Regions from separate parts of the Cedecea sp. genome, predicted to be linked through region 4. Evidence: predicted binding sites of a transcription regulator. Region 4 holds the regulator's gene; each other region holds the start of a gene.
The links. The regulator PurR, encoded in region 4, represses purine synthesis genes. The targets are predictions, from matches to a motif close to CANGCAAACGTTTGCNTG.
Positions count from the first base shown of each region.

Region 1 (7,980 bases), on a different contig from region 4:
CCGCCGCAGGATCTTCCGCTTTCAGGCGGTTCACTTCACGGGCCATATCAAACAGCACGGAGTAGGCTTCCGGGGTGTTGAAGTCGTCGTCCATCGCTTCGCGGAAGCGGGCTTCAAAGGCTTCGCCGCCAGCAGGAGCAACGCTGCTGTCGGTCCCGCGTAGCGCGGTGTAAAGACGCTCCAGCGCCGAGCGAGCCTGTTTCAGATTCTCTTCGCTGTAGTTGAGCTGGCTGCGGTAGTGGCCGGACATCAGGAAGTAACGCACGGTTTCCGCATCGTAATATTTCAGCACGTCACGCACGGTAAAGAAGTTGCCCAGCGATTTGGACATCTTCTCGCGGTCAACCATCACCATCCCGGAGTGCATCCAGGTGTTGACGTACTCGCCGTCGTGGGCACAGGTAGACTGCGCGATTTCGTTCTCGTGGTGCGGGAACATCAGGTCGGAGCCGCCGCCGTGAATGTCAAAGTGGTTGCCCAGCTCTTTGCAGTTCATGGCGGAACATTCGATGTGCCAGCCCGGGCGGCCTTCGCCCCACGGAGAAGTCCATGCAGGCTCGCCCGGCTTGGACATTTTCCACAGCACGAAGTCCATCGGGTTGCGCTTCACGTCAACCACGTCAACGCGCGCCCCGGCCTGGAGCTGATCCAGATCCTGGCGAGACAGCAGGCCGTAATTCGGGTCGGTCAGCACCGAGAACATCACGTCGCCGTTTTCCGCCACATAGGCGTGATCGCGGGCCAGAAGCTGTTCAACAATTTCGATGATTTCCGGGATATGTTGGGTCGCACGCGGCTCGCTGTTCGGGCGGGAAATGTTCAGCGCGTCGAAATCTTTGTGCATTTCCACGACCATGCGGTCGACCAGCGCCACAAAATCTTCGCCATTTTCCTGGGCGCGCTTAATGATTTTATCGTCGATATCGGTGATGTTACGCACGTAGTTCAGCTCATAGCCGAGGGAACGCAGGTAGCGCGCCACCACGTCAAACGCAACAAAAGTACGGCCGTGGCCGATGTGACAGAGATCGTAAACGGTGATACCACACACGTACATGCCTACCTTTCCGGCATGAATAGGTTTGAATTCCTCTTTTTGGCGAGTCAGGGTATTAAATATTTTTAACATCAGGGGATTCCATGTAAGCGTGTGGAAGAATACTCCCAGGTATCTTACCCGATAATTTTCCCCGACGGCAGTCTGCTTTGCATTACTGACTATGATGTAGCGTTATGCTATAACAGCGTGCTGGTACGATGGCACCGTTTGCCGCCGTACTCTCTGACACTCATAGGATGCAAGCATGGTTACTTTTCACACTAATCACGGCGACATCGTCATCAAAACTTTTGATGATAAAGCGCCTGTTACCGTTAAAAACTTCCTGGACTACTGCCGCGAAGGCTTCTACAACAACACCATTTTCCACCGTGTGATCAACGGCTTTATGATCCAGGGCGGCGGTTTCGAACCGGGTATGAAGCAGAAAGCGACCAAAGACACCATTCAGAACGAAGCGAATAACGGCCTGAAAAACACCCGTGGTACGCTGGCAATGGCGCGTACCCAGGCTCCGCACTCTGCCACCGCACAGTTCTTCATCAACGTGGCCGACAACGACTTCCTGAACTTCAGCGGCGAAAGCCTGCAGGGTTGGGGCTACTGCGTGTTCGCAGAAGTGGTTGAAGGAATGGACGTGGTTGAGAAAATCAAAGGCGTTTCCACCGGCCGCAGCGGTATGCACCAGGATGTACCGAAAGAAGACGTTATTATCGAAAGCGTAACCGTAAGCGAATAATGTCGACGCTGTTTATTGCAGATTTACACCTCTGCTCAGAAGAACCGGCGATCACCGCCGGTTTTCTGCGTTTTTTGGCCGGTGAAGCCCGCCAGGCGGATGCGCTTTACATCCTCGGGGACCTGTTCGAAGCGTGGATTGGCGATGACGCCCCGGAACCGCTGCACCAGCAAATCGCCACCGCGATCAAAGCGTTGGTTGATTCAGGCGTGCCCTGCTACTTCATTCACGGCAACCGCGACTTCCTGCTCGGCAAACGCTTTGCCAAAGCCAGCGGCATGACGCTGCTGCCGGAAGAAAAGCTGCTCGACCTGTATGGCCGCAAAGTGCTTATCATGCACGGCGACACGCTGTGTACCGACGACGAAGGCTATCAGGCGTTTCGCCGTAAGGTTCACCAGCCGTGGCTTCAGGCGCTGTTTCTTGCCTTCCCTCTGTTTATACGTAAACGCATTGCCGCCCGGATGCGCGCCGGCAGTAAGGCCGCCAACAGCAGCAAGTCTATGGCCATCATGGATGTTAATCCCCAGGCCGTGGTCGATACCCTCACCCGCCACAATGTTCAATGGCTGATTCACGGGCACACTCACCGCCCGGCAATCCATGAGCTTACCGCCAACGGGCAACCCGCTTTCCGTTGCGTATTAGGCGCATGGCATGAAGAAGGCTCGATGATCAAAGTGACGGCGGAAAACGTCGAGCTGATCCACTTTCCTTTCTAATAATAAAGCCCGCTTTTTTGCCGATTTGCTAACCACGCAACCGTTTTCCTTGCCCGAAGTTCGTGCTATTCTCTGAGCCCTTCTGAGCGGGCGCCCGACGCCCGATGATGTCTGCACACCCACAGGAGTTTTGAGACGCATGTCTTCTGAGCACACCCCGGCGCGTATCGCCATTGTTATGGGTTCCAAAAGTGACTGGGCCACCATGCAGTTCGCCGCTGAAATCCTTACCGCCCTGAATGTCCCTCACCATGTCGAAGTCGTCTCCGCCCACCGCACGCCGGATAAACTGTTCAGCTTCGCCGAGCAGGCCGAAGCCAATGGCTACCAGGTGATCATTGCCGGAGCCGGTGGCGCTGCGCACCTGCCGGGTATGCTGGCTGCAAAAACCCTGGTCCCGGTGCTGGGTGTGCCGGTCCAAAGCGCCGCCCTCAGCGGCGTGGACAGCCTTTATTCTATCGTCCAGATGCCGCGCGGCATTCCGGTCGGCACGCTGGCCATCGGTAAAGCCGGGGCAGCCAACGCCGCCCTGCTGGCCGCGCAGATCCTGGCCCTGCATGACGCAGACCTGAGCCAGCGCCTGGCGACCTGGCGTCAGACCCAGACCGACGAAGTGCTCGATAATCCGGACCCACGGAGCGAAGCATGAAGCGTGTCTGTGTATTAGGTAACGGCCAACTGGGGCGCATGCTCCGCCAGGCCGGTGAGCCGCTGGGCATCGCCGTTTACCCTGTCGGGCTGGACGCCGAGCCGGAAGCCGTGCCGTTCGCTCAAAGCGTGATCACCGCCGAGATTGAGCGCTGGCCGGAAACCGCGCTCACCCGCGAACTGGCGCGTCACAACGCCTTCGTTAACCGCGATATCTTCCCGATCATCGCCGACCGCCTGACGCAAAAGCAGCTGTTCGATAAGCTCGACCTGGCCACCGCGCCGTGGCAATTGCTCTCCGGTAGCCACGAATGGCAGGACGTGTTCAGCCAGCTCGGCTCTCTGGCGATTGTGAAGCGCCGTGTCGGCGGGTATGACGGCCGGGGCCAGTGGCGCTTACGTGCCGATGAAACCGACCAGCTGCCGGAAGAGTGCTACGGCGAATGTATCGTCGAGCAGGGCATTAATTTCTCCGGCGAAGTTTCTCTGGTGGGCGCACGCGGCCATGACGGCAGCACGGTGTTCTATCCGCTGACCCACAACCTGCATCAGGACGGCATTCTGCGCACCAGCGTTGCCTTCCCGCAGGCCAATGCCGAACAGCAGCGCCAGGCCGAAACCATGCTCACCGCCATCATGCACGAGCTGGGCTACGTCGGCGTGATGGCAATGGAGTGCTTCGTCACCCCAGCCGGCCTGCTGATCAACGAGCTGGCTCCGCGCGTGCACAACAGCGGCCACTGGACGCAAAACGGCGCCTCCATCAGCCAGTTCGAGCTGCACCTGCGCGCCATTGTGGATTTGCCGCTGCCACAGCCTGTGGTGAATGCGCCGTCGGTGATGGTGAACCTGATCGGCACCGACCTGAACTATGCCTGGCTGAAGCTGCCGCTGGTACACCTGCACTGGTACGACAAAGAAGTTCGTCCGGGCCGCAAAGTCGGTCACCTCAACCTGAACGACAGCGACACCGGCCGCCTGGGCGCCTCGCTGGAAGCCCTGGTTCCCCTGCTGCCGGTGGAATACGCCAGCGGTATTGCCTGGGCGCAGAGCAAGCTGGTGAAGTAAAACCGCGTCGCGTCTGACCCTCCTTTTGTTTTTAGAGGGTCAGACCAATTTCCCCCTTTCCCTTTCCTTTGCCCGACCAGAAGCGCACAATCCCCCACGTTACGCCGCTTCAGACTAAGGTTATGCCATGGAAAAACGCCCTAACGCGCAGGATTACGACCGCCTGCTGCTCAACGACATTCCGCTAATTGACGTTCGCGCCCCGGTAGAGTTCGCTCAGGGTTCAATGCCCGCGGCCCATAACTTACCGCTGATGCTGGACGAGGAACGCGCGCAGGTCGGGACATGCTATAAACAGCAGGGCCAACAGGCCGCCGTCGAACTGGGGCACCGGCTGGTCAGCGGCGAGCGAAAAGCCAGCCGGGTCGAACGCTGGCTGGAGAGCTGCCGCCGGCAGCCTGAAGGCTATTTATGCTGCGCCCGGGGCGGGATGCGTAGCCACATCGTGCAACAGTGGCTGCGGGAAAATGGCCTCGAGTACCCGCTGGTCACCGGCGGCTACAAAGCCCTGCGCCAGCATGCCATGCAGGTAATCGACACCCGTTCGCAGTGGCCGATGATTATCGTCAGCGGCAACACCGGCTGCGGCAAAACCATCCTTATCCGCTCACAACCAACGGGCGTTGACCTTGAAGGCCTGGCGCACCATCGCGGCTCGTCGTTTGGCCGCACGATTGTCGCGCAGCCTTCTCAGGCCAGCTTCGAAAACAACCTCGCCGTCACCCTGCTAAAAATCAGCCCGACCGGGCCCAAAACGCTGGTTGTGGAAGATGAAGGCCGGATGATTGGCTCCCGCCATATCCCCGAAGCCTTCAGAGAACAGATGCTGCGCTCGCGCATTGTGGCGATCGACGATCCGTTCGAACTGCGGCTGGAGCGCCTCAAAAACGAATACTTCGAGCAGATGATCGAGGCATTTTTATCCGTCAGCGATGAAGATACCGCCTGGCGCGATTACGCCGAGTACCTGCACCACGGCCTGTTTGCCATCCGCCGCCGCCTGGGCATGGAACGCTTCCAGCAGTTCACCGCCAGGCTGGACGAGGCGCTGCTCACCCAGCGGAAAACCGGCTCCTGCGAAGGCCATCTGGCCTGGCTGTCGCCGCTGCTGAAAGAGTATTACGACCCGATGTACCGCTATCAGCTCAGCCAGAAGGCCGACCAGATCGTCTTCCGGGGGGATTACCAGCAGGTCGAGTCCTGGCTGCGCAGCATTAACGGTTAGCCGATTTATCCCCTGCCGAGAGCGCCAGCCCCAACCCGGTTACCGCCAGCAAGACCAGAGGAATGCCCACCGCCCACGGCAGCGTAAACGAAAGCGCGAACAGTGCCGTGCCGGTAGCCGGCCCCACCGATCCCTGCAGATCGCTCACCACCGAAAGCGCGGCCATGTAGGTCGCGCGTAACCGCGCCGGGGCTAACTTGTTCACCGCCGTCGGGATCAGCGGGCCGGTCATCATCTGGGACAGCGAATAGAGGCAGACCGCCATCACCAGCGTCACAACGTGAGGATAAGCCAGCAGTAAAACAAAGGCAGTGATAAGCGCGGAGCCTGCGCTCAGGGTGATAAACAACGGCGAACGTCGGGCAAACAACTTCGTTAAGGCGAGCTGGCCAATCGTGTTAATCCCCGCCCCGAACGCGAACAAATAGCCGATGCTGGCGGCACTCATTCCCATCTGATTGCTGGCATACAGCGGCATAACGGCCTCCACCCAGCTCCCGGCCACGCCCAGCAGCAGCACCCACATTAGCAGGACGGCCAGGCGACTATCCCGGAACGCGGGCAGCAGCGCGCTAAACCCTTCTACGTCCTCCTCATCTTCCGCATCAGCGGCTAACGAACGCGTTTCAGACAGGCAAATCGCCAGTATCAGACCGCCCGCAACCATCACCGAACCTCCGGCCAGAAAGACGTAGCCCAGCCCCTCTTGCACCAGCACCGTGCCCAGCAGCGGCCCGGCTATAGCGCCCGCCCCCGAGCACACTCGCATCACGCTAAACTGGCGGCGGTGCTCCGAGGCTGGCGTGGCGTCCGCCACAATGGTGTAAATAGTTGGGTGCAGCACCGACTCAAACAGCCCGATAACGATCAGCACTGCGGCGGCAGCAAACACGCCGTGCGCAAAGAACAGCGCAATAAAGCCCGCCCCGACGCCGGTCGCCGAAATAATCAACACGGGCCTTCTGCCCACGCGGTCGGCAATGCCGCCGATAAACGGCGCGGCCAGCAGCTCGCCCCCGGCATAGCAGCCGAACAGCAGGCCAATAAACTCCACCGGAATAGCGGCAGACTGCTGCGCCCACAGCGGGAAAAAGGGCACAATCGCGCCGTCGACCAGGCCGACAATGAAATAGAGAATAAAGCCCAGAACGTGGGGCTTGCGGTACGAAACAAGGGGAGATGCGAATAGTGCCATGATATTACCCAAGTACAATTACCCCGAATGCCGGGGAGAATATGTACGTTGGATAACGTTAACGTTTACGACTTACTGGAAGCTGAAAGGATACTAGCCAATCGTTGGGGAAAGGGCAACTGTGGGTAGAATGATTGAAAAGTAGAAAAGTAGAAAAGTAGAAAAGTAGAAAAGTGGAATAGCCTCGCCTACGAATTTCTTTGCTTAAGACCTTACGTTTACTTCTGTATAGTTTTTCCTGCCAGCTGCCAGTCCCGGCCATTTGATAGTTGTCCGTGGGAAAGTATTTCAGCAGAATGAGAGCGCTTTAAACGTGACTATTGTTTATTTAGTCCTGGCTCCGGTAGGAGTTATCGACTCACAAAAGAAAGGATGCAGGAGCTCAAGCTATGCGAACTCATCAACTAAATAAGTCCCGTAAACTGTATCGCAGTGTCAACACGACTACACGACATCATTCTAATAATCCAGGTGCTGAGTATCGCCGGGAACGCAATCGTAAAAAAGTTGGAGACGAGCTACAGGCAAAGCGCGAGACAATGCATGGCAGGCAAAAACGTGGCCGGGACTATACGCCATTATTTCACTTTCTGATCAAACAGATTGGAAAACCGTGGGATGAAATATTCAGCGAAGTATGTGGGCGCCTTGATACCACTGAGCCTGTATTCTGGTTAGTTGCGCTGCATGAGCATCAGAGAAGGGATTTGATCTGCATTGGCGAAAGTAGCTTTTATCCGGGACTGTTTGTTGATGGGAATAGAATTCTGCAACAGGTAAATCCTTCGATTACGGGAAAGGATGTTAAGGTGGCTTGCCGCTGCTGCACACATACTTATATTGGTGAACCTGTGCCCTAGAAAGATTGAGTCACAACAGCCCTGTACTGATACGCGTACACCTGCCAGCACAGATGTATTTCGAAGATACTTTCGCATTCGAAGGTCACAAATCTTTATTTGTGTTATTTTTTCGAGGAAAGAGGTTAATAAGTGTATTGGTAACATAAGGGTTATATATGTCCAGATTTAACTATATGAGCGACAATTACTTAACGACAATATTTACTGAGGATTCATTTACTTGTGACTGCTGTAGGAAAGTTAGCGATTTAAAATATATTGGCCCCCAATATTCCTCGGTTACTAATGATGCCATGCTATGTACTCAATGCATTCAAACTGGCAAGGCTGTTGAATCCGGCTTAGTCAGTTTTTTTAATGAAATAGATCATGAATGTGTTGATGGTAATGTATCAAGTGAGATTTGTTACCGCACGCCAGGTTTCTTTACCTGGCAAGACCAGGAATGGGCAACGCATTG
Region 1 covers NZ_DASYBS010000083.1:98,017-105,996, reverse strand. Annotated here, with positions in the region: gene cysS (cysteine--tRNA ligase) at 1-1,129, opposite strand, end outside; gene ppiB (peptidylprolyl isomerase B) at 1,305-1,799, shown strand; gene lpxH (UDP-2,3-diacylglucosamine diphosphatase) at 1,799-2,521, shown strand; gene purE (5-(carboxyamino)imidazole ribonucleotide mutase) at 2,661-3,170, shown strand; gene purK (5-(carboxyamino)imidazole ribonucleotide synthase) at 3,167-4,237, shown strand; gene mnmH (tRNA 2-selenouridine(34) synthase MnmH) at 4,365-5,462, shown strand; gene VGM55_RS13275 (MFS transporter) at 5,452-6,657, opposite strand; gene VGM55_RS13270 (hypothetical protein) at 7,047-7,517, shown strand; gene VGM55_RS13265 (CbrC family protein) at 7,676-7,980, shown strand, end outside.
Region 1: a site for PurR is predicted at 2,555-2,572, ahead of purE (5-(carboxyamino)imidazole ribonucleotide mutase). Genes of this name have one in related genera too.

Region 2 (7,980 bases), on a different contig from region 4:
ACGGCAGTAAATATTACGGCTGGCAGCGCCAGAACGAAGTGCGCAGCGTGCAGGAAAAGCTGGAAAAAGCGCTGTCTCAGGTGGCCAATGAGCCGATTAACGTGTTTTGCGCGGGGCGCACCGATGCGGGCGTTCACGCCACAGGCCAGGTGGTGCATTTTGAAACCAGCGCGGTGCGCAAAGATGCTGCCTGGACGATGGGCGTAAATACGAATTTGCCTGGTGACATCGCCGTTCGTTGGGTAAAAGATGTGCCGGCCGAGTTTCACGCCCGGTTTAGCGCCACGGCCCGACGTTATCGCTACGTGATTTATAATCATCGGCTGCGTCCGGCCGTTTTACAGCAGGGAGTAACGCATTTTCACCTGCCTCTGGATGCGGACAAAATGCACCGTGCCGCCCAGAGCCTGTTGGGGGAGAATGACTTTACCTCGTTCCGTGCGGTGCAGTGCCAGTCCCGCACTCCGTGGCGCAATATGATGCACATTACGGTAAACCGCTACGGCGCTTACATCGTGGTGGACATTAAGGCCAACGCGTTTGTTCACCATATGGTGCGCAATATCGTCGGCAGCCTGCTGGAAGTCGGCTGCGGTAACCAGGCTGAAACCTGGATGGCTGACCTGCTGGCAATGAAGGACCGCACCAAGGCTGCTGCTACCGCGAAGGCGGAAGGGCTGTACCTGGTGTCGGTGGATTATCCCGACCACTTTGCGCTGCCGCGTCTCCCGATGGGGCAGCTTTTTTTAGCCGACTGATTGCTGCTTAAGAAAGGAAACTTTGATGGATTTCATCCGTTTTATCATCGACTTCATTTTGCATATCGACGTGCATTTGGCCGAGCTGGTGGCACAATACGGCGTCTGGGTTTACGCTATTTTGTTCCTGATTTTGTTCTGCGAAACCGGGCTGGTAGTGACGCCGTTTTTACCGGGTGATTCGCTGCTGTTTGTGGCGGGCGCGCTGGCTTCGCTGGAAACTAACGACCTGAACGTGCATTACATGGTCATTTTGATGGTGATTGCCGCCATCATCGGCGATGCGGTGAACTACACTATCGGCCGGCTGTTTGGCGAGAAGTTGTTCAGTAATCCGAATTCAAAAATCTTCCGCCGCAGTTATCTTGATAAAACTCATGCTTTTTACGAGCGTCACGGCGGAAAAACGATTATCCTCGCGCGCTTCGTGCCGATTGTGCGAACCTTCGCACCGTTTGTCGCCGGGATGGGGCATATGTCCTATCGCCATTTTGCGATCTATAACGTGGTCGGCGCGCTGCTGTGGGTATTGCTGTTCACCTACGCGGGCTATCTGTTTGGTAACCTGCCTGTGGTACAGGAAAACCTGAAGCTGCTGATTGTGGCGATAATCGTGGTGTCTGTTCTGCCCGGCGTGGTGGAAGTTATTCGCCACAAACGCGCTGCGGCGCGGCAGTCGAAATAATACGCGGCAGCGGTTCGACCACTTTTTTATCCAAAGTCGCGGGCCGTTGTGTTTTAATGAGCACCATTTATGGTCTGGGGCAGGGAAAACTGCCGCAGAAAAACTGGCATCGACCAGGTTCAAGCAGAAAGGTCATCAATGAGCTGGATTGAACGAATTCTCAATAAGAGCAATATTACTCCCACCCGTAAGGCGAGCATCCCTGAAGGGGTGTGGACCAAGTGCGATAGCTGCGGCCAGGTCCTGTACCGCGCCGAGCTGGAACGCAATCTTGGCGTTTGCCCTAAGTGCGACCACCACATGCGTATGGCGGCCCGCGATCGCCTGCATAGCCTGTTAGACGAAGGCTCACTGGTGGAATTGGGCAGTGAGCTTGAGCCAAAAGATTTGCTGAAGTTCCGTGATTCCAAAAAGTACAAAGATCGCCTTGCAACGGCACAAAAAGAGACCGGTGAGAAAGACGCGCTGGTAGTAATGAAAGGTACCCTGCACGGTATGCCTGTTGTTGCGGCGGCCTTTGAGTTCTCCTTTATGGGCGGCTCAATGGGTTCTGTGGTCGGCGCGCGTTTTGTTCGTGCCGTTGAGCAGGCGCTGGAAGACAACTGCCCGATGGTGTGCTTCTCCGCTTCCGGCGGTGCCCGTATGCAGGAAGCGCTGATGTCGCTGATGCAAATGGCGAAAACCAGCGCCGCACTGGCAAAAATGCAGGAGCGTGGTCTGCCGTACATTTCCGTGCTGACTGACCCAACCATGGGCGGCGTGTCGGCAAGCTTTGCGATGCTGGGCGACCTGAACATTGCCGAACCGAAAGCGCTGATTGGCTTTGCTGGCCCTCGCGTTATCGAGCAGACCGTGCGTGAAAAACTGCCGCCGGGCTTCCAGCGCAGTGAATTCCTGATCGAAAAAGGCGCGATTGATATGATCGTCCGTCGCCCGGAGCTGCGCCTGAAGCTGGCGAGCGTGCTGGCGAAGTTTATGAATCTGCCGGCGCCAAACCCGGAAGCGCCGCGCGAGCCGATTGTGGTTCCGCCAGCGCCGGAACAGGGTCAAGAGGCCTGATTCGTCACTAAGGGCAGGCCAGCAGGCTCTGCCCTTTTTCTTTATGTGCATGTTAAGTGGGCATCATGGAAAAAGATCTTATCCCTCAAGCCACGTCGCCTCTGGCCACGTGGCTTTACTATCTCGAAAACCTTCACTCCACCACCATCGATATGGGCCTTGAGCGCATCAGCAAAGTTGCGGCTAAACTGGACGTGTTGAAACCTGCGCCAACGGTGTTCACGGTTGCCGGAACCAACGGCAAAGGCACCACCTGCCGTACGCTAGAAACCACGCTGATGGCGGACGGATACCGGGTAGGGGTTTATAGCTCGCCGCATCTGGTGCGCTACACCGAGCGCGTACGCATTCAGGGTGAAGAGTTACCGGAGGACCTGCATACCGCCTCCTTTGCAGAGATAGAGGCTGCCCGTGGTGATATTTCCTTAACCTATTTTGAATACGGAACGCTGTCCGCATTGCTATTGTTTAAGCAGCAGGCGGTAGATGTGGTTATTCTTGAGGTGGGTCTTGGCGGTCGCCTTGATGCCACTAACATCGTGGACTCTGATGTGGCCGTTGTCACCAGTATCGCGCTCGACCACACCGACTGGCTTGGCCCGGATCGTGAGAGCATCGGTCGCGAAAAAGCCGGTGTCTTCCGTAGAGATCACCCGGCGGTAGTGGGCGAGCCGGATATGCCATACACGATTGCCGATGTAGCACAGGAAAAAGGGGCGCAGCTACTGCGCCGCGGCGTGGACTGGGATTATGAGGTGGGCGCAACCGGCTGGACGTTCCGTGACGCTCACGGCGCGCTGGGCCAACTTCCGCTGCCGCGGGTACCGCAGCCAAATGCTGCAACGGCGCTGGCCGCTATGCGGGCAAGTAAACTGAACATCAGTGAAAACGCGATACGTTATGGCATTGAGCATGCCACGCTGCCAGGACGCTTTCAGATTGTTTCTGAGTCGCCACGCGTTATTCTGGACGTTGCCCATAATCCGCATGCGGCAGCTTACCTTGCCGGACGCCTGACGGCGTTACCCGGGCAGGGGCGGGTACACGCGGTTATCGGTATGCTGCACGATAAAGACATCGCCGGGACGCTTGCCTGTTTGTCGCCTCAGGTCGATAGCTGGTATTGTGCTCCGCTGGAGGGGCCACGAGGTGCAAGCGCAGAACAACTCATCGCGCATCTTGGCAACGGCAGAACATTTGCAACGGTGGCTGACGCATGGCATGCAGCAATGGCTGAAGCGACGGCTGAAGATACCGTGCTGGTGTGCGGTTCGTTCCACACGGTGGCCCATGTAATGGAAGTACTGGACGCGGGGAGAGCAGGTGGCGAGTAAGTTTCAAAACCGATTAGTCGGAACCATTATTCTGGTGGCGCTGGGGGTCATTGTGCTGCCGGGTCTGCTGGACGGGCAGAAAAAGCATTATCAGGATGAATTCGCAGCTATTCCTTTGGTGCCCAAGCCAGGGGACAGCGATGAGCCGGATATGCTGCCTGCGGCTACCCAGGCGCTGCCGTCTCAGCCGCCTGAAGGGGCGGCAGAAGAGGTGAGGGCCGGGGCTGCTGCGCCACCGGGTCTGAATAACAGGACCATCCCGAACGAAGGCTCTGCGGGCGTTGATGAAGTGCCTGTGGCACGCGAACAGCCTAAGCCACAGCCGGTGCAGGAAAAACCAAAACCGAAGCCGGTGGAAAAGCCACAGCCTAAGCCAGCTTCTGATGATCAGACCGGGCAGCAACTTGCCATGGCCTCTGAGCAGCCGACGAAGACGGAAAAACCAGCCGACAAAGCACCGACCGGGCAAGCGTACGTGGTGCAGCTTGGCGCATTGAAAAATGCGGACAAAGTGAATGAAATTGTTGGTAAACTGCGCGGTGCCGGATTCAAGGTTTATACCTCACCGACAACGCCTGTGCAGGGGAAAATCACCCGTATTCTGGTTGGGCCGGATGCCTCGAAAGATAAGCTGAAGTCTTCGCTTGGCGAGCTGAGTTCGCTTTCTGGCCTGAAGGGCGTGGTGATGAACTACTCGCCACGGTAGCGGTTTGTGACCCTCACCCCGGCCCTCTCCCTGGAAGGGGGAGGGGAAAAGCCATTACACCGAGCGGTTCCCTCGCCCCTCTGGGGAGAGGGTTAGGGTGAGGGGAAAACAACGCCATACCGTCACTTCGCCTCTAAAAGGTGAGGGGAAAACTGGCACTTTTTTAATGGCGTTGATGCTTTTTTCAACGCCATTATTTATTTACGCGCGGGAAGGAAATCCCTACGCAAACGTTTTCTTTTTCTGTTAGAATTCGCCCCGAACTGGACGTCAGGGCAATTTGTCACGAGATTTTTTCATGGTCTGGATAGATTACGCCATCATTGCGGTTATCGGTTTTTCTTGTCTGGTAAGCGTAATACGTGGGTTTGTGAAGGAAGCGTTATCGCTTGTGACCTGGGGATGTGCTTTCTTTGTCGCCAGTCATTACTACACTTATCTGTCAGTCTGGTTCACTGGCTTTGAAGACGAACTGGTACGTAATGGGATAGCTATCGCGGTGCTGTTTATCGCGACGCTGATTGTCGGTGCGATAGTCAATTATGTGATTAGCGCGCTGGTGCAAAAAACCGGCCTGTCGGGTACAGACAGGGTGTTGGGGATCTGTTTTGGCGCCTTGCGTGGCGTACTGATCGTCTCTGCCATTCTGTTCTTCCTGGATACTTTTACCGGTTTTTCAAAAAGCGATGACTGGCAAAAGTCGCAGCTTATCCCGCAATTCAGTTTCATCATCAGATGGTTCTTTGACTATCTGCAAAGCTCGTCAAGTTTCTTGCCCCGCTAATCGTAGCGGGGGGTGTGGCTTAATGAGGAAAAGACAACATGTGCGGTATTGTCGGTATCGCCGGTTTCATGCCGGTAAACCAGTCGATTTATGATGCGTTAACGGTGCTTCAGCACCGTGGCCAGGATGCCGCAGGCATCGTCACCATCGACGCTTTAAATTGCTTCCGTCTGCGTAAAGCGAATGGCCTGGTGAGCGATGTGTTTGAAGCCCGCCACATGCAGCGTCTGCAGGGGAATATGGGTATCGGCCACGTGCGTTACCCGACCGCCGGCAGTTCCAGCGCTTCTGAAGCTCAGCCTTTCTACGTCAACTCTCCTTACGGAATTACTCTGGCGCATAACGGTAACCTGACCAATGCCCACGAGCTGCGTAAAAAGCTGTTTGAAGAAAAACGTCGCCACATTAACACCACTTCTGACTCTGAAATCCTGCTCAATATCTTTGCCAGCGAGCTGGATAACTTCCGCCATTATCCGCTGGAAGCAGACAATATTTTTGCCGCTATCGCCGCCACTAACCGCCAAATCCGCGGCGCTTACGCCTGTGTGGCGATGATTATCGGCCACGGTATGGTGGCCTTCCGCGACCCGAACGGCATTCGTCCGCTGGTTATCGGCAAGCGTGACCTGGGCGATGGCCGCACCGAATACATGGTGGCCTCCGAGAGCGTGGCGCTTGACACCCTGGGCTTTGAGTTCCTGCGCGATATCGCGCCGGGAGAAGCGGTGTACATCACCGAAAAAGGCCAACTGTTCACCCGCCAGTGCGCCGATAACCCGGTCAGCAACCCGTGCCTGTTCGAATATGTTTACTTTGCGCGCCCGGACTCGTTTATCGACAAGATCTCCGTCTATAGCGCGCGCGTTGAGATGGGTAAAAAGCTTGGCGAGAAGATTGCCCGCGAATGGGAAGACCTGGATATCGACGTGGTCATTCCCATTCCTGAAACCTCCTGCGACATTGCGCTGGAAATTGCCCACATTCTGGATAAACCTTATCGCCAGGGGTTTGTGAAAAACCGCTACGTTGGCCGCACGTTTATCATGCCGGGCCAGCAGCTGCGCCGTAAGTCCGTGCGCCGTAAGCTGAACGCCAACCGCGCCGAGTTCCGTGATAAAAACGTGCTTTTGGTGGACGACTCCATCGTGCGCGGTACCACATCTGAGCAGATTATCGAGATGGCGCGTGAAGCCGGAGCCAAAAAGGTTTACCTGGCCTCCGCCGCGCCGGAAATCCGCTTCCCGAACGTTTATGGCATCGACATGCCAAGCGCTAACGAGCTGATTGCTCACGGGCGTGAAGTGGATGAAATTCGCCAAATCATCGGCGCCGATGGCCTGATTTTCCAGGATCTGGACGACCTTATCGAAGCGGTCCGCGTGGAAAATCCGGATATCACCCAGTTTGAGTGTTCGGTCTTCAACGGTATCTACGTGACGAAAGACGTTGACCACAAGTACCTGCAGTATCTCGAGTCCCTGCGTAACGACGACTCCAAAGCGCTGGCGCGTCAGAACGAAGTGGAAAATTTAGAGATGCACAACGAAGGCTGATTTCCCCCGCCTCTCTCCTGGAAAGGGGAGAGGCATGTTCTACGCTTCCCCGCCCGCGGGGAGCCTTGCATCCCACCTCATCTTGCGGCAAAGTCAGCCCAGATATTCTTTATGGGCAAATTCAATGAAACGACTGATCGTCGGTATTTCCGGAGCCAGCGGCGCCATTTACGGGGTGCGTTTACTGCAAATCCTGCAGCAGTTGCCGGAGGTAGAAAGCCATCTGGTGATGAGCAACGCGGCACGCCAGACCCTGGCGCTGGAAACCGATTACTCGCTGCGCGATGTTCAGGCGCTGGCGGATGTTGTTCATGACTCGCGTGATATCGCCGCCAGCATCTCCTCCGGTTCGTTTAAGACAATGGGCATGGCGGTGCTGCCGTGCTCGATTAAAACGCTGTCGGGCATCGTACACAGCTATACGGACGGCCTGTTGACCCGCGCGGCGGACGTGGTGCTGAAAGAGCGCCGCCCGCTGGTGCTTTGTATTCGCGAAACGCCGCTGCACCTGGGTCACCTGCGCCTGTTGACCCAGGCATCCGAACTGGGTGCGGTGATCATGCCGCCGGTGCCCGCGTTTTATCATCGCCCGCAAACGCTGCAGGATATTGTCGACCAGACGGTGAACAGGGTATTGGATCAGTTTGACCTTGAGCTGCCTGAAGACCTGTTCGTCCGCTGGGGCGGGGCATAGGTCATGCCCTGGCGCGGTGCATCACAAATTAATTGCCTCATAATGGGGCAATTCTGCAACGCCGATCGCTTTTAGAAGATTTAATCCGCGAAAACCCCTTTCCCCTCTATTCCCGCTTCCCAGAACTGCTATCTTTCAAACTAGCGCGAAGTTGCAACGTTTTATTAACATAAATCAGCGACTTTTTTCCACGCAGGGAAAAGTGGCATGAGAACTGCAACTCTCCGTTTGCCAATGTATTACCACACAACAAGACATCACAAATAAGAAAGCCAAACTTGAGGGTATCGTATGAAGAAGTCGGTTCTTGCACTGTCTTTACTGCTCGGCCTGTCCAGCGCAGCCAGCGTGTTCGCAGCGATTCCGCAAAACGTCCGTATTGGGACCGACGCGACCTACGCCCC
Region 2 covers NZ_DASYBS010000014.1:58,972-66,951, forward strand. Annotated here, with positions in the region: gene truA (tRNA pseudouridine(38-40) synthase TruA) at 1-758, shown strand, start outside; gene VGM55_RS02145 (DedA family protein) at 784-1,443, shown strand; gene accD (acetyl-CoA carboxylase, carboxyltransferase subunit beta) at 1,582-2,502, shown strand; gene folC (bifunctional tetrahydrofolate synthase/dihydrofolate synthase) at 2,568-3,836, shown strand; gene dedD (cell division protein DedD) at 3,826-4,542, shown strand; gene cvpA (colicin V production protein) at 4,841-5,326, shown strand; gene purF (amidophosphoribosyltransferase) at 5,365-6,882, shown strand; gene VGM55_RS02175 (UbiX family flavin prenyltransferase) at 7,007-7,576, shown strand; gene argT (lysine/arginine/ornithine ABC transporter substrate-binding protein ArgT) at 7,868-7,980, shown strand, end outside.
Region 2: a site for PurR is predicted at 4,766-4,783, ahead of cvpA (colicin V production protein). Genes of this name have one in related genera too.

Region 3 (7,980 bases), on a different contig from region 4:
CGCCGCACAGAATCGCGAGGCCCGGCACAAACACCGCTTTGCGCTCTTCGGACAGTCCCGGCAGGCTCAGGGCGTCGAAGGTTTTAAACTTCAGCACTTCCTGCTGCAGCATTTCCAGACGTTCCGGAGTGATAGTCCCGTCTTTCTCGCCCATTTCAATCAGCACTTCATGCGCCGCCTTGATAGAGCCGGATGCGCCCAGCGCGACCTTCCAGCCCTGCAGGCGATACTGCCAGGCAAGCGTTTCCAGCTTCTGGATAGCCGCCATACGCGCGCGCTTAAAGCTTTCCGGCGTGATGACCCCGCCGGGGAAGAAGTTTTGCGCAAAGCTGACGCAGCCCATACGGCGGCTTTCGACCAGCATCGGCTCAAAATCTTCACCAATAACCAGCTCGGTGGAGCCGCCACCGATATCAATAACCAGCTTGCGGCCACGCTCTGGCTGAGTGTGTTCGACGCCCATAAAAATCAGGCGCGCTTCCTCGTTCCCGGGAATAATTTCAATCGGGTAGGGGATGACTTTCTCAGCACGTTTCAGAAACTCGGCGGCATTGGTGGCCTCGCGCAGCGAGTGGGTGCCCACAATGCACACGTTGTCGGCTGCAAATCCCTGCAGACGTTCGGCAAACAGCGCCAGACAGGAAAGCCCACGCTCCATGGCCTCCTCACTTAACTTATTATCGGGGCCGAGGCCGTCCGCTAGGTGCACGCGCTGCTTCAGGCGGCCAATGATTTGCATGGCGCCATCGACCACACGGGCTATGACCATGTGGAAACTGTTGGAGCCGAGGTCGACCGCAGCGAACTCCTGCGGCCGTGGAGCATGGTTTGATATCGGCATAATTTTATCTTCGCCTGAGAGCGTTAGTCAGGTTGTTCCAGAGATTTAATATAATCGTAGATCGCCAATTGCGAACGCACTTTACGGCGATTGCCGCGCGGTACATAGCGATTACTCAGTTCTTTGTCGATGATACGCGCTTTCACCGTGTCGTTAAGCTGGATATCAATGATATCCAGCATGCGCTGCTTCAGGCGCGGATCGAGGACCGGTACGGCCACTTCAATACGGTAGTCGATGTTACGGGTCATCCAGTCGGCGGAAGAGAGGAAGACTTTCTTATCGCCGCCGTTTTCAAAGATATACACCCGGTCGTGTTCGAGGTAACGGTCAACGATGCTGAGTACGCGAATATTATCGCTGATCCCGTCCAGCTCTGGAATCAGTGAACACATACCGCGTACCAGCAGGTTAACCTTCACGCCGGAGCCGGAAGCTGCGTACAGCCTGTCTACCAGGCCTTTATCCACCAGGTTATTCAGCTTCAGCGTGATCCCGGCCGGCTGTCCTTTCTGGGCGTTAGCAATTTCTCGATCAACCAAATCATACAGCAGGCGGCGCGAGTTTTGCGGGGAAACCAGCAGATAGTCGAAGGTCACCGGGCGGTACGGGTTTTCGATAAAATTAAACACGCGGCGCACTTCATTGGTAATGCGCGCATCGGCGGTTAACAGCGAATAGTCGGTATAGAGACGGGCGGTTTTCTCGTTAAAGTTACCGGTTCCGATGTGCGCATAACGCACGATCTCTTCACCTTCCATACGCGAGATAAGGAACAGCTTGGCGTGGATTTTCAGACCCGGTGCCGAGAAGATAACGTGTACCCCGGCGGCGGTCAGGCGTTTGGCCCAGTGAATGTTGGCCTCTTCGTCGAAGCGTGCCTGTAGCTCAACCACCACGGTGACTTTTTTGCCGTTGTGGGCGGCATGGATCATCGAATCAATAATGCGTGAGTCTTTCGCCACGCGGTAGATATTGATTTTGATCGCCAGCACGCTGGGATCGAACGAAGCCTGACGCAACAGTTCCAGTACGTGTTCGAAGGTATGATACGGGTAGTAAAGCAGTACGTCGCGCTCGCGAATGGCATCGAAGCCGTTACGGAACTTATCGAACCAGATATGGCGAAGGCGCGGCAGCGGCTTGTTCACCAGGTTGGCTTTGCCAACGTTCGGGAAGCCGATGAAGTCTTTAAAGTTGTGGTAACGGCCACCGGGGATAATCGAGTCGTAATTGGATATGGTCAGCTTGTCGCGCAGCATTTCCACCATCGCATCCGGCATATCGCGCTGATAAACGAAGCGCACCGGCTCGGCGGTCAGACGCTGTTTCAGGCTGGAGGACATCAGTTCCAGCAGGCTGGATTCCATTTCGGTGACCAGATCGTACTCGGCGTCACGCGTCATCTTCATCGAGTAGGCGTTGAGCGCGTCGTAATCGAAGAACCCTTTGAAGATATCGTCCAGGCAGTAACGCAGGATGTTATCCAGCAGGATCATTGGCTTGCGGCGGCGCGGTGCTTCCGGCGGCAGGTTAACGAAACGCGGCACCTTGTCCGATGGGATTTCCAGCAGCGCATAGCGGATGGTATCCCCGCGGATAATTTCGACCGCCAGATAGGTGTAATCGTCCTTCAGAAATTGCACCAGGTCGGTGTCGCGGTTAATCAGGATCGGCGTGATGTGTGGGCGAAGCTGGTGTTTAAAGTAGCTGCGCAGCCAGCTTTGCTGATTTTCGGAGAGCTGACGCTCGTTAATCAGGAAGATTTGATTGCGCGCCATCTCCAGCAGCAAATCATTGTACAGGCCGTCGAACTCCTGATCGGCCTTCAGCACCCGGGCCTGAATCTTGTTCAGCAGGTGGCGCTGGTTGGAGGGGGAACCCTGTTCTTCACTGATTAAAATACGCCGCTTCAGTTCCGCGAAGCGTACTTTATAGAATTCATCGAGGTTATTGGAATAGATGCCGAGAAAACGCATCCTTTCAATCAACGGGTTGAGCTTGTCCGCCGCTTCCTGCAGAACGCGTTCGTTAAAAGACAACCAGCTCAGTTCTTTTTCGATATACAGCTTATCCTGACCCATTAGTCCTCACACTCCGTTTTCGTGGACGTGGCAATGCCGTCACCGTCACGTCAGTTATTATGGCGAGCTTTAGCGGAGAATGTCCAACTATGCAGATGAAACTCTCTCATCTGACCATGACAACTTTATGAGAGACAGACAAAAATGTAGAAGCGCTTTCAATCTGGTTAAAAACTCAAGTGAGAGCAAAACTTGCAGAAGGCATAAAAAAATAAACCTGGAAAATCAATTCATTGATTTTCAGCAGATAAACACAAAGAGGGAAAAACCACGTTTTTTCCCTCTTTGTTCAGAACTTAAAAGGGCCGAAGCCCTTTTTATCTCATATTACTCTGCAGCGTGGCCCTGCGGGGGCAGCTGCACGTCATCAAGCCAGGCGGCGTTGTGGCGCATTTTTAAACGACCATCGATGAACCAGCTCACGACCAGCGGGTAAATCGCGTGTTCCTGATGCTGAACGCGGGCGGTGATTTCGTCCTCGTCATCCCCTTCAAACACCGGCACTTTGGCCTGCAGAATAACCGGGCCGCCGTCCAGCTCGTCGGTGACAAAATGCACGGAGGTACCGTGCTCTTCGTCGCCGTTCTCCAGCACCTGGCGATGCGTATGGAGGCCGGGGTATTTCGGCAGCAGGGAAGGGTGAATGTTGAGTAAACGACCGCTGTAGCGGGCCACAAAAACCGGGCTGAGAATACGCATGTAGCCCGCCAGCACCACAACGTCCGGCGCCCAGGCATCGATCTCCTGCATCAACTGGCGGTCGAAGGCCTCACGGCTGGCAAATTCGCTTGCCGCCAGAGCATGGGCGGGGATCCCGGCTTCGCGGGCTCGCTCAAGGCCGAACGCGTCGGCCTTATTGCTGAACACCGCGCTGATGGTGCCGTTAATCTTTTTTTGCTGGCAGGCATCAATGATTGCCTGCAGATTGCTTCCGTTGCCGGAAATCAGCACCACAATGTGTTTCATTACTCGATAACCACGCGCTCTTCGGAATCAGATGCCTTGATGATACCGATTTTCCACGCCTTTTCACCTTTGGCCTGCATTAGCTCAACGGCTTTATCCGCCTCTGCTGCCGGCAGGGCAATGACCATGCCCACGCCGCAGTTAAAGGTGCGGTACATTTCGTGGCGGCTGATGTTGCCGGCCTGCTGCAGCCAGTTGAATACCGCCGGCCACTGCCAGGAAGATTCGGTGATAACGGCCTGAGTATTGTCCGGCAGAACGCGCGGAATGTTTTCCCAGAAGCCGCCGCCAGTCAGGTGGGCGATGGCGTGAACGTCCACGCTTTCAATCAGCGCAAGGATGTTTTTCACGTAAATGCGGGTCGGTTCGAGCAGGTGATCCGCCAGCGGTTTACCTTCAAGAATCGTGGTCAGCGGGTCGGTGCCGCTCACTTCCAGCACTTTGCGCACCAGCGAATAGCCGTTGGAGTGCGGGCCGCTTGAACCCAGCGCAATCAGCACGTCGCCGTCGGCTACTTTGGAGCCGTCAATGATTTCAGATTTCTCAACCACGCCAACGCAGAACCCGGCCACATCGTAATCTTCACCGTGGTACATGCCCGGCATTTCAGCGGTTTCGCCGCCAACCAGCGAGCAGCCTGACTGCAGGCAGCCTTCGGCGATGCCGGTAATAACGCTTGCTGCGGTATCCACGTCCAGCTTGCCGGTTGCGTAATAGTCGAGGAAGAACAGCGGCTCGGCGCCCTGAACCACCAGGTCGTTCACGCACATGGCTACCAGGTCAATGCCGATAGCGTCGTGACGTTTTAAGTCCATCGCCAGACGCAGCTTGGTGCCCACACCGTCGGTGCCGGAAACCAGAACAGGTTCGCGATATTTTTGAGGCAACGCGCACAGCGCACCGAAACCGCCCAGTCCACCCATTACTTCCGGGCGGCGGGTCTTTTTCACTACGCCTTTAATTCTGTCTACCAGAGCGTTACCAGCATCAATATCTACACCGGCATCTTTATAGCTGAGAGAGGTTTTATCGGTCACTGCTCGTTCCCCACGGGTGGCATAAAATAAAAAACGCGGCAATTCTAACAGTGCAGGCAAACGTTTGCGAGCCTCTTATCATCGGCAAGAAAAGAATTCCTGAGATAGAATCAATCCAGTCTGGTTGATCTCGATCATCCCATTAGCTGTAGCGCAGCGGCAAAAAAGCGGTATAATCCGGCGATTTTTTTTGTGGTAGCCAACTATCTCGGGGGAGAAAGAGTATGAAGATCGTGGAAGTGAAACACCCACTCGTCAAACACAAGCTGGGCCTGATGCGTGAGCAAGACATCAGCACCAAGCGCTTTCGTGAACTCGCCTCTGAAGTGGGCAGCCTGCTGACTTATGAAGCTACTGCGGATCTGGAGACTGAGAAAGTCACCATCGAAGGCTGGAACGGCCCGGTGGAAGTGGACCAGATCAAAGGCAAGAAAATTACCGTTGTGCCTATTCTGCGTGCCGGCCTGGGCATGATGGAAGGCGTTCTGGAAAACGTACCGAGCGCGCGCATTAGCGTGGTGGGCGTTTACCGTGATGAAGAAACGCTGCAGCCGGTGCCATACTTCCAGAAGCTGGTTTCTAATATAGAAGAGCGCATGGCGCTGGTGGTTGACCCAATGCTGGCAACCGGCGGCTCCATGATTGCCACCATCGACCTGCTGAAAAAAGCAGGCTGCACCAGCATTAAGGTGCTGGTACTGGTTGCCGCGCCGGAAGGCATTGCCGCGCTGGAAAAAGTACACCCGGACGTAGAGCTGTTCACCGCCTCTATCGATCAGGGGCTCAACGAGCACGGGTACATTATTCCTGGCCTCGGTGATGCGGGCGATAAGATATTTGGTACTAAATAATAAAATGAGCCGACTTCGAAAGTCGGCTTTTTTTTGATTTCAGCAAACACCGTTCGTTAAAAATAACACGTAGAGGAAAACAACATGACCCGCCGCGCTATTGGGGTAAGTGAACGACCGCCCTTACTGCAAACGATTCCGTTAAGCCTGCAGCATCTGTTTGCCATGTTCGGCGCGACCGTACTGGTACCGATTTTGTTCCACATCAACCCGGCGACGGTGCTGCTGTTCAACGGTATCGGCACGCTGCTCTACCTGTTTATCTGTAAGGGTAAAATCCCGGCTTACCTCGGGTCCAGCTTCGCGTTTATCTCCCCGGTGCTGCTGCTGCTGCCGCTGGGTTACGAAGTGGCGCTCGGCGGTTTTATTATGTGCGGCGTGCTGTTCTGCATCGTGGCGCTGATCGTGAAAAAAGCCGGGACCGGCTGGCTGGACGTGATGTTCCCTCCGGCGGCGATGGGCGCGATTGTGGCGGTTATCGGCCTTGAGCTGGCGGGCGTGGCGGCGAATATGGCTGGCCTGCTGCCGGCGGAAGGGGCTTCACCGGATTCCACCACCATTATTATCTCGCTGGTGACGCTGGCGGTGACGGTGTTTGGCTCGGTGCTGTTCCGCGGTTTTATGGCGATTATCCCGATTCTCATCGGCGTGCTGGCGGGCTATGCGCTCTCCTTCGCTATGGGCGTGGTGGACGTGACGCCAATCCGCGAAGCGCACTGGTTCGCGCTGCCAACTTTTTATACGCCTCGTTTTGAATGGTTTGCTATCTTCACCATTCTTCCTGCCGCACTGGTGGTGATTGCCGAACACGTGGGCCACCTGGTGGTCACCGCTAACATCGTGAAAAAAGACCTGATCCGTGACCCCGGCCTGCACCGCTCGATGTTCGCCAACGGTATCTCTACCGTGTTCTCCGGCTTCTTCGGCTCCACGCCAAACACCACCTACGGTGAAAACATTGGCGTGATGGCTATCACCCGCGTTTATTCGACCTGGGTTATCGGCGGCGCGGCAATTATTGCTATTCTGCTCTCCTGCGTCGGCAAGCTGGCGGCAGCGATTCAAATCATCCCGGTACCGGTGATGGGCGGCGTGTCTCTGCTGCTGTACGGCGTGATCGGCGCATCCGGTATTCGCGTGTTGATCGAGTCCAAAGTGGATTACAACAAAGCGCAAAACCTGATCCTGACCTCCGTTATCCTGATCATCGGCGTGAGCGGTGCGAAGGTGCATATCGGCGCGGCGGAGCTGAAAGGCATGGCGCTGGCAACCATCGTTGGCGTGGGTCTGAGCCTTATTTTCAAACTTATCAGCATACTGCGCCCGGAAGAAGTGGTGCTGGACGCCAAAGAGAACGACGCTCACCACTGATCGTTTAGCCACCGGGCGGATCCTCGCCCGGTTCTATCCTTCCCCAAAACTGTGATAGACTCATCGCGATTTTCTGCCTGTTATGGTTGAGGTACTTCTGAATACGCCGGCACAGCTCTCACTGCCACTCTATCTTCCCGACGATGAAACCTTTGCGAGTTTCTGGCCGGGTGACAACCCTTCTTTATTAGCCGCACTGCAGTCGGTACTCCGTCAGGATCACAGCGGGTATATCTATTTCTGGTCGCGGGAAGGCGGCGGGCGCAGCCATTTGCTGCATGCGGCCTGTGCGGAACTTTCCCAGCGCGGTGAAGCCGTGGGCTACGTGCCGCTGGATAAGCGCACCTGGTTTGTGCCGGAAGTGCTTGATGGAATGGAGCAGCTCTCGCTGGTTTGCATCGACAATATTGAGTGCGTAGCCGGGGATGAACCGTGGGAAATGGCGATTTTCAATCTCTATAACCGCATTCTGGAGTCAGGGAAAACGCGCCTGCTGATCACCGGCGACAGGCCGCCGCGCCAGCTAAATCTGCAGTTACCGGACCTGGCTTCCCGCCTGGACTGGGGGCAAATCTACAAGCTGCAGCCGCTTTCCGATGATGACAAGCTACAGGCGCTCCAGCTGCGTTCCCGGCTGCGGGGGTTTGAACTGCCGGAAGACGTGGGGCGCTTTCTGTTAAAACGCCTCGATCGTGAAATGCGAACCCTGTTCATGACGCTCGATCAGCTCGATCACGCCTCAATCACCGCCCAGCGCAAGCTCACCATTCCGTTCGTCAAAGAAATCCTCAGCCTGTAATTTTCCCCGTCCTGCGACGGGGAACGCTTTA
Region 3 covers NZ_DASYBS010000081.1:3,102-11,081, reverse strand. Annotated here, with positions in the region: gene ppx (exopolyphosphatase) at 1-841, opposite strand, end outside; gene ppk1 (polyphosphate kinase 1) at 865-2,925, opposite strand; gene purN (phosphoribosylglycinamide formyltransferase) at 3,253-3,891, opposite strand; gene purM (phosphoribosylformylglycinamidine cyclo-ligase) at 3,891-4,928, opposite strand; gene upp (uracil phosphoribosyltransferase) at 5,153-5,779, shown strand; gene uraA (uracil permease) at 5,864-7,150, shown strand; gene VGM55_RS12370 (DnaA inactivator Hda) at 7,248-7,949, shown strand.
Region 3: a site for PurR is predicted at 4,982-4,999, ahead of purM (phosphoribosylformylglycinamidine cyclo-ligase). Genes of this name have one in related genera too.

Region 4 (7,980 bases):
ATTTGATACCGCCGCACTGAGTGGCCTGGTGCTGGGGCAAACCGTTCTGGCAAAAGCCTGCATCGCGGCCGGGCAGAAGTTTGACAGCTCACAGGCCCACTCTGCTTTATATGACACAGAGCAGACCGCCCTGCTATTTTGCGAAATCGTCAATCGCTGGAAGCGCCTCGGCGGGTGGCCTCTGCCCTTAGCCGACGAGCCGGAATCCGAAGCATAAAAAAAGCGACCCGAGGGTCGCTTTTTTTATGGCCGGCGAGATTACTCTGCGCCCTGCTCCTGAGATTTATGCTTCTCTGCGGTCTCTTTGATAAGAGATTGCAGTTCGCCGCGCTGGTACATTTCAATAATGATGTCACAGCCGCCGACCAGCTCACCGTCAACCCACAGCTGTGGGAACGTTGGCCAGTTAGCGTATTTCGGCAGCTCAGCACGAATGTCCGGGTTCTGCAGAATATCAACATAGGCGAAACGCTCGCCACAGGCGGATAGCGCCTGAACGGCCTGAGCGGAGAAGCCGCAGCTCGGCAGCTTCGGGGAACCTTTCATATAAAGAAGAATGGGGTTCTCAGCGATCTGGCGTTGAATTTTTTCAATAGTGCTCATTGTCTTGCTTCCTCAAACCTTGATACGGCAATAGCCTGCCATTGTAGCCAGTTGCACCCCGGCCAGAAAACACCATTTTTAGCAGGGTTTTTCCCGCGCCACCGTGGGCATGCAAACATGCTTTAAGAATAACACTTTTATGGCGCGCGAAAATTAGCAATTTGCCCCATTGGCGATCAATAAAACAGCGGATAACTCGCGGTAATGGTTAATTTTTTAGCTATAGCTTCCACTTTTGACCGTTAAATAGTAATTGCCTATTAACATCATCGGCTTTTATGCATTAGAATCGTCGGGTTTCGCAAAAATCATACGCAGGCATGATGGTTAGCATCGTGCTTTCATTTATCAGGGGATTGACGAGTGGCGCGGATAAATAAAATTTCTATCACGCTCTGTGCTCTGCTATTTGCTTTGCCCTATACACCTTTGACGCAGGCGTCCGAGCACGTCCGCCATCCTGTTGCACAAAAAAACCATCCGGCAAAAACCACCAGTAAAAGCAACCAGGGTAAAGAGAAAGCAAAGGCAAAACAGAAGGCCAGCACAGCCTCCACAAAGAAGTCCGGTAAAAAAGAGACCTCACCGGCAAAAGCCAAAGTTGTAAAACACAACGTCTCAGGCAAAAGCAAAACCCTCGCTAAAAACAGCAGTAAAAAATCCTCCCAGAAGTTAGCCGTACAGCCAGCCGCAGCCACTCTCGCCTACACTGAAAAATGCACCCATCGTAAAGGGCATAAAAAACAGTGCGTGAAGGTGAAGTCAGAAAAAAATCTGACTATTGCTCAGGCGCACAAAGTGCGAGTACAGAAGGCGCAAAAAACCGCCATGAACAAGCTGATGGGGCAAATTGGTAAACCGTACCGCTGGGGTGGCACCTCTCCACGCACCGGTTTCGACTGCAGCGGGCTGATTTATTACGCTTATAAAGATCTGGTGAACATCCGTATTCCACGCACCGCCAACGAAATGTATCACCTGCGTGATGCCTCTTCCGTTGATCGCAGCGAACTGGAAAGCGGCGACCTGGTCTTCTTCCGCACTCAAGGGCGCGGAACCGCTGACCACGTTGGCGTTTACGTCGGCAACGGCAAGTTTATTCAGTCTCCCCGCAGCGGCCGTGATATCCAGATAACCTCCCTGAGCGAGGATTACTGGCAGCGCCACTACGTCGGTGCCCGCCGGGTCATGACGCCAAAGACAATTCGCTAATCTTATCTGCGCCCCATCGGGCGGTTTTATTCTGATTAAAATGTTAACGGCCCGGCAACGGGCTGTTAATTGTTGCTGACAAAGAGGGAAAAAGCGTGGTTTTTCCCTCTTTGTGGTTATCAGTCGAAAATCAATAAATTGATTTTCCTTGTTTATTTTAAAACGCCATCTGGTATCTATTCATTGCAGGTAGTTTGTCTGCCGTCTGAACAGCCCGACAACGGGCTGTTTCATTTCGCTTTTTTGCACTCCCGTAATTTGCTAACCTTATAACCACACAAAATGTAGTTATATTGTGAATCAAAATAACAAGGAGTGAAGCAATGTCGTTCGAACTACCCGCCCTGCCCTATGCAAAAGACGCTTTGGCACCGCACATCTCAGCCGAAACCCTCGAATACCACTACGGTAAACACCATCAAACCTACGTCACTAACCTGAATAACCTTGTAAAAGGCAGTCCGTTTGAAGGGAAGACGCTGGAGGAGATCGTTAAGCACGCTGACGGTGGGATTTTCAATAACGCCGCACAGGTCTGGAACCATACGTTCTACTGGCACTGCCTGGCGCCAAACGCAGGAGGAGAGCCAGCCGGGGAAGTGCTGGCAGCCATTACTAACGCCTTTGGCAGCGTAGAAGCATTTAAAAAACAGTTCACCGAAGCCGCCATCAAAAACTTCGGTTCCGGCTGGACCTGGCTTGTCAAAAACAGCGACGGCAGCCTGGCAATAGTTTCCACCTCAAACGCCGGAACCCCGCTCACTACCGATGCAAAACCGCTGCTGACCGTAGATGTCTGGGAACACGCTTACTATATTGATTACCGTAATGCGCGCCCGACATATCTGGACCACTTCTGGGCGCTGGTTAACTGGACATTTGTTGCGCAAAACCTGGCGGGCTGATTTGCAGCCGCTTTTCATCAGAGAATGGAAGGATTACCTGAGGTTTTTTGGAAATAAACGGGGAAAATCAATTCATTGATTTTCGACTGATAACCACAAAGAGGGAAAAGCCATACTTTTCCCTCTTTGTCTACGGCCTAAGGGCCGCTATTAGCGGCCCTTATTAAATCAGTGCAGTACGGCGGTCAGCGCACCGGCAACAATCAGGCCCAGTACGATAACCGTGGTCACCATGGAAAACTTCAGATCGGTACTCATCGTAAGCTCCTTTTATTTCCCTACAAAGTGTAAGCAGGATGATTTTCCCACAATTGGCGAGAAAAATCCTGCTGGTTTTGCACAGATCTCGGTTTTCCCTCTTCCACTTTGCCCCGGGATAAGCCAAAATCCTTCGCTAATTTACCGCGTATCGCCCGGCAACGCCCTCCTCCCGCTGTATGTCGCATTCCCGACAGGCCTGCAACCAACGTGTTGCCCCAGGAGTTAGCGAAGGCAAACGTTTAACATATGAGTTATCAGGAGTTTACGATATGGTCTGGAGTGACATCTAATGGCAACAATTAAGGACGTAGCGAAGCGCGCAAACGTTTCCACTACCACTGTGTCACATGTCATTAACAAGACCCGTTTTGTGGCGGAAGAGACGCGCAACGCCGTCTGGGCAGCAATTAAAGAGCTGCACTACTCACCGAGTGCCGTTGCACGCAGCCTGAAGGTCAACCACACCAAATCCATCGGTCTGCTTGCTACCTCAAGCGAAGCCCCCTATTTTGCTGAAATTATCGAATCGGTCGAGAACAGCTGTTTCGCGAAAGGCTACACCTTGATCCTTGGCAATGCGCACAACAACTTTGAGAAACAGCGCGCCTACCTGTCGATGATGGCGCAAAAGCGCGTTGATGGCTTGCTGGTGATGTGCTCCGAGTACCCGGAAAGCCTGCTCTCTACGCTGGAAGAGTACCGTCATATTCCCATGGTGGTGATGGACTGGGGCGAAGCCCGCGCCGACTTTACCGACTCCGTTGTCGACAATGCTTTTCACGGCGGTTATCTCGCAGGCCGTTACCTGATTGAACGCGGCCATCGCGACATCGGTGCGATCCCGGGTCAGCTGGAACGTAATACCGGCGGCGGTCGCCATGCAGGCTTCCTGAAGGCGCTTGATGAAGCCAATATTAAAGTACCGGATAATTGGGTAGTTCAGGGCGACTTCGAGCCAGAGTCCGGCTACCGGGCCATGCAGCAATTACTCAACCAGCCACATCGCCCTACAGCGGTATTCTGCGGTGGCGATATCATGGCGATGGGCGCGATCTGCGCAGCGGATGAGATGGGGCTGCGCGTGCCGCAGGATATCTCTATCATCGGCTATGATAATGTGCGCAACGCCCGCTATTTCTCTCCGGCGTTGACCACTATCCACCAGCCAAAAGAACGTCTGGGCGAAACGGCCTTTAATATGCTGCTCGACCGTATAATCAACAAACGTGAAGAGTCGCAGACGATTGAAGTCCATCCGCGCCTCATCGAACGCCGCTCGGTAGCCGACGGCCCGTTCCGCGATTACCGCCGCTAAGTCTTGTCAGGAGCCGGGAATGTGTTGCCTGGCTCCTGAAGCCACTCCTGATTCATCGTCTCACTGTCCCCCAGGTATTCCAGCAGCCAGCTTAACGCAGGCGATGCGTCATCCTGCCTCCACGTCAGGCAGCAAGCTGCATCCGGGAACGGATTTTCCAGCGTCAGCTCCTGCCACTCTCCGCCGTCCAGCCACGGCTTAGCGATGTGCGTAGGCACCATGCCAATGCACAGGCCTGCGCTAAGGCAGTCCGCCCCTGAAGCCCAGTCCGGCACCACCACGCGGCGCTGGTTATCAAGAAGCCAGGTGATACGCTTGGGCAGCGAACGCGATGTATCCTCCAGAACCAAAGATGGCCAGGCCCTGAGCATATCGTCCGGAATAACACCCTCATGTTGCGCGAGCGGATGATCGGTCGAAACGACACAGCGCCAGCTAAGCGCCCCCATATCCCGAAACGCATAACGTCCTCCCACGGGGATAGCCTGCGTCGCCCCTATCGCCGCCTCTACTCGTCCGTCAGCCAGTGCGTCCCACACGCCGTTGAAGACCTCCTGAAATACCCGTAGCTCGATATCCGGAAAGTGGCGATAAAAATCCAGCACCAGCTGGCGGGTACGCTCTGGCTTCACAATATTGTCTACCGCAATGGACAGGTGCCCGCGCCAGCCGTTTGCTATCTGCTGGCATTGCTGTCGGGTAGCCATCATTTTTTTGATAACAGAGCGACCCTCCTTCAAAAAAAAAGCCCCGGCTGCGGTGAGTTCAACATCACGGTGCCGCCGTTCGAAGAGCGGCACAGCTAACCACTCTTCGAGCTGGCGTACCGTATAGCTTATGGCAGAAGGCACGCGGTGTAGCTCCTGGGCGGCACCGCTGAAGCTTCCATTGCGGGCCACGGCATCCACAACTTCCAGAGAATATTCAGACCACATGTTTTTGCCTGCAAAAAATTTGAATGCAATGTGCAAATATTAGCGTTTCACAAGCGGTTTTGCACTCCGTAGACTCCTGCCCCGTTAACCTGCTATCAAAAATCAAGAGTGAAATATGCAACCATCAAAGGGATTTCTTATCTGGCTTGCGGGGCTGAGCGTGTTGGGCTTCCTCGCCACCGACATGTACCTGCCTGCCTTTGCCGCCATTCAGCAAGACCTGGGGACAAATGCGTCAGCGGTTAGCGCCAGCCTGAGCCTGTTTCTGGCAGGCTTCGCTTTTGCCCAGCTAATGTGGGGGCCGCTTTCCGATCGCTTCGGGCGTAAACCCGTTCTGCTGATTGGTCTTGCCATGTTTGCCGCAGGCTGCATAGGCATGCTTTGGGTAAAAGACGCCACAACCCTTCTGGTACTGCGTTTCATTCAGGCCGTCGGCGTTTGCTCTGCAGCGGTCAGCTGGCAGGCGCTGGTGACCGACTATTATCCTGCTAATCGTGCTGGCCGCATCTTCGCCACCATCATGCCGCTGGTTGGGCTGTCCCCGGCGCTGGCCCCGCTGCTGGGAAGCTGGCTGCTGAACCATTTTGAATGGCAAGCCATTTTTGCCGTACTGTTCGCTATCGCTTTGCTGCTGATGATCCCTACCCTACGTCTCAAGCCTCGCACCCAACACCACCAGCAAACCGAAGACAATAAAGTCAGCTTCTTCTCTTTATTACGCTCCCGCGTTTACGGCGGCAACGTGCTGATTTACGCCGCCTGCTCCGCCAGCTTCTTCGCCTGGCTCACCGGCTCGCCGTTTATCCTGAACGAAATGGGCTACAGCCCGGCGGCTATTGGCCTGAGCTATATGCCGCAGACCATTGCCTTCCTGATTGGTGGCTACGGCTGTCGCAGCGCGCTGCAAAAATGGCAGGGTAAACAGCTGCTGCTCTGGCTGTTGGCACTTTATGCCCTGAGCGTTGTGGCAACCTGGGGCGTGGCGATGAGCGGCTATGCTGACCTAACGTTGTTGTTGATCCCGTTCTGCGTCATGGCTGCGGCAAACGGCGCAATCTATCCTGTCGTTGTCGCCTCGGCCCTGCTGCCGTTCCCGCAGGCCACCGGGAAAGCCGCCGCGCTGCAAAACACCCTGCAGCTTGGGCTTTGCTTCCTGGCAAGCCTGATGGTCTCCTGGCTGGTCACCACCCCGCTTATCACCACCACCAGCGTGATGTTGTCCACTATCCTGCTTGCCGTTCTGGGTTATGCCCTACAGCACTCCGCCAGGCGTGAGATTAAAAGTAACAGCCGCAGCGAGTTTTCTCGCGCACAGTAACATGAATGATAATGTGAATATTATGTGATTAGCTTGCTAACAATATTCCATTGAACCATCAATAAAACAGGCTTATAGTTATTGCGGTTCTATTATAAGCCTCATCAATTTTTACGGGAGTCGGAGCGCTTCCGTTTTTCCATGGACGGCCTTTCAGTAAGGGAGAGTCACCCTTTCTCTGTTCTACGTCGGATATCAGGCACGCGGATTTTTCCGTGAGAGTTCTCACAAGCCGTGAATAGCGTCTACGCTGTTTTAAGGTTCTGATCACAACAAGGTGATGGAGAAGCTATGAGTTCATCGTGTATAGAAGAAGTGAGCGTACGAGATAACGAATGGTATCGTATCGCAAATGAAATGCTGGGTCGGGCAGGTATTACACTCAACGGTCCCAACCCTTTTGATATTCAGGTTAAAAACCCGGACTTTTTTAAACGCGTTCTTCAGGAAGGTTCCCTTGGCCTCGGCGAAAGCTATATGGACGGCTGGTGGGAATGCGAACGGCTGGATATCTTTTTTACTAAAGTACTGCGCGCCGGGCTGGAAAATCAGCTTCCCCACCACTTTAAGGACACCCTGCGCATCGCCGCGGCAAAACTGGTTAACCTGCAATCGAAGAAACGTGCCTGGATAGTCGGCAAAGAACACTACGATCTAGGAAACGATCTGTTCAGCCGGATGCTCGACAAGCACATGCAGTATTCCTGCGGTTACTGGAAAGAAGCCACCAATCTCAGTGAAGCCCAGGATGCCAAGCTCAAAATGATCTGCGAAAAACTGCAGCTGGCACCCGGTATGAAGCTGCTGGATATCGGTTGTGGCTGGGGCGGTCTTGCCGAGTATGCAGCACGCAACTACGGCGCTTCAGTCTTCGGCGTCACCATCTCTGCGGAACAACAAAAAATGGCGCAGGAGCGCTGCAAAGGACTGGATGTCACTATTCTTTTGCAGGACTACCGCGACCTGAACGAACAGTTTGACCGTATTGTCTCCGTAGGCATGTTTGAACACGTTGGTCCGAAAAATTATGCCACCTACTTCGAGGTTGCCGACCGTAATCTCAAACCGGACGGTATTTTCCTGCTGCACACCATCGGTTCAAAAAAGACCGATAACAACGTCGATCCGTGGATCAACAAGTACATCTTCCCTAACGGCTGCCTGCCGTCAGTGCGCCAGATTGCTGACGCCAGCGAACCGCATTTTGTAATGGAAGACTGGCACAACTTCGGTGCTGATTATGATAAAACGCTGATGGCGTGGCACGAGCGTTTCCTTGCCTGCTGGTCTGAAATCGCGGATAACTACCCGGAGCGCTTTAAAAGGATGTTTAGCTACTACCTTAACGCCTGTGCTGGTGCTTTCCGGGCACGCGATATTCAACTCTGGCAGGTGGTCTTCAGCCGCGGTATTGAGCACGGTCTGCGCGTT
Region 4 covers NZ_DASYBS010000165.1:58,033-66,012, forward strand. Annotated here, with positions in the region: gene rnt (ribonuclease T) at 1-217, shown strand, start outside; gene VGM55_RS25890 (Grx4 family monothiol glutaredoxin) at 259-603, opposite strand; gene VGM55_RS25895 (C40 family peptidase) at 967-1,815, shown strand; gene sodB (superoxide dismutase [Fe]) at 2,139-2,720, shown strand; gene VGM55_RS25905 (YnhF family membrane protein) at 2,889-2,978, opposite strand; gene purR (HTH-type transcriptional repressor PurR) at 3,271-4,296, shown strand; gene punR (DNA-binding transcriptional activator PunR) at 4,293-5,231, opposite strand; gene punC (purine nucleoside transporter PunC) at 5,347-6,549, shown strand; gene cfa (cyclopropane fatty acyl phospholipid synthase) at 6,841-7,980, shown strand, end outside.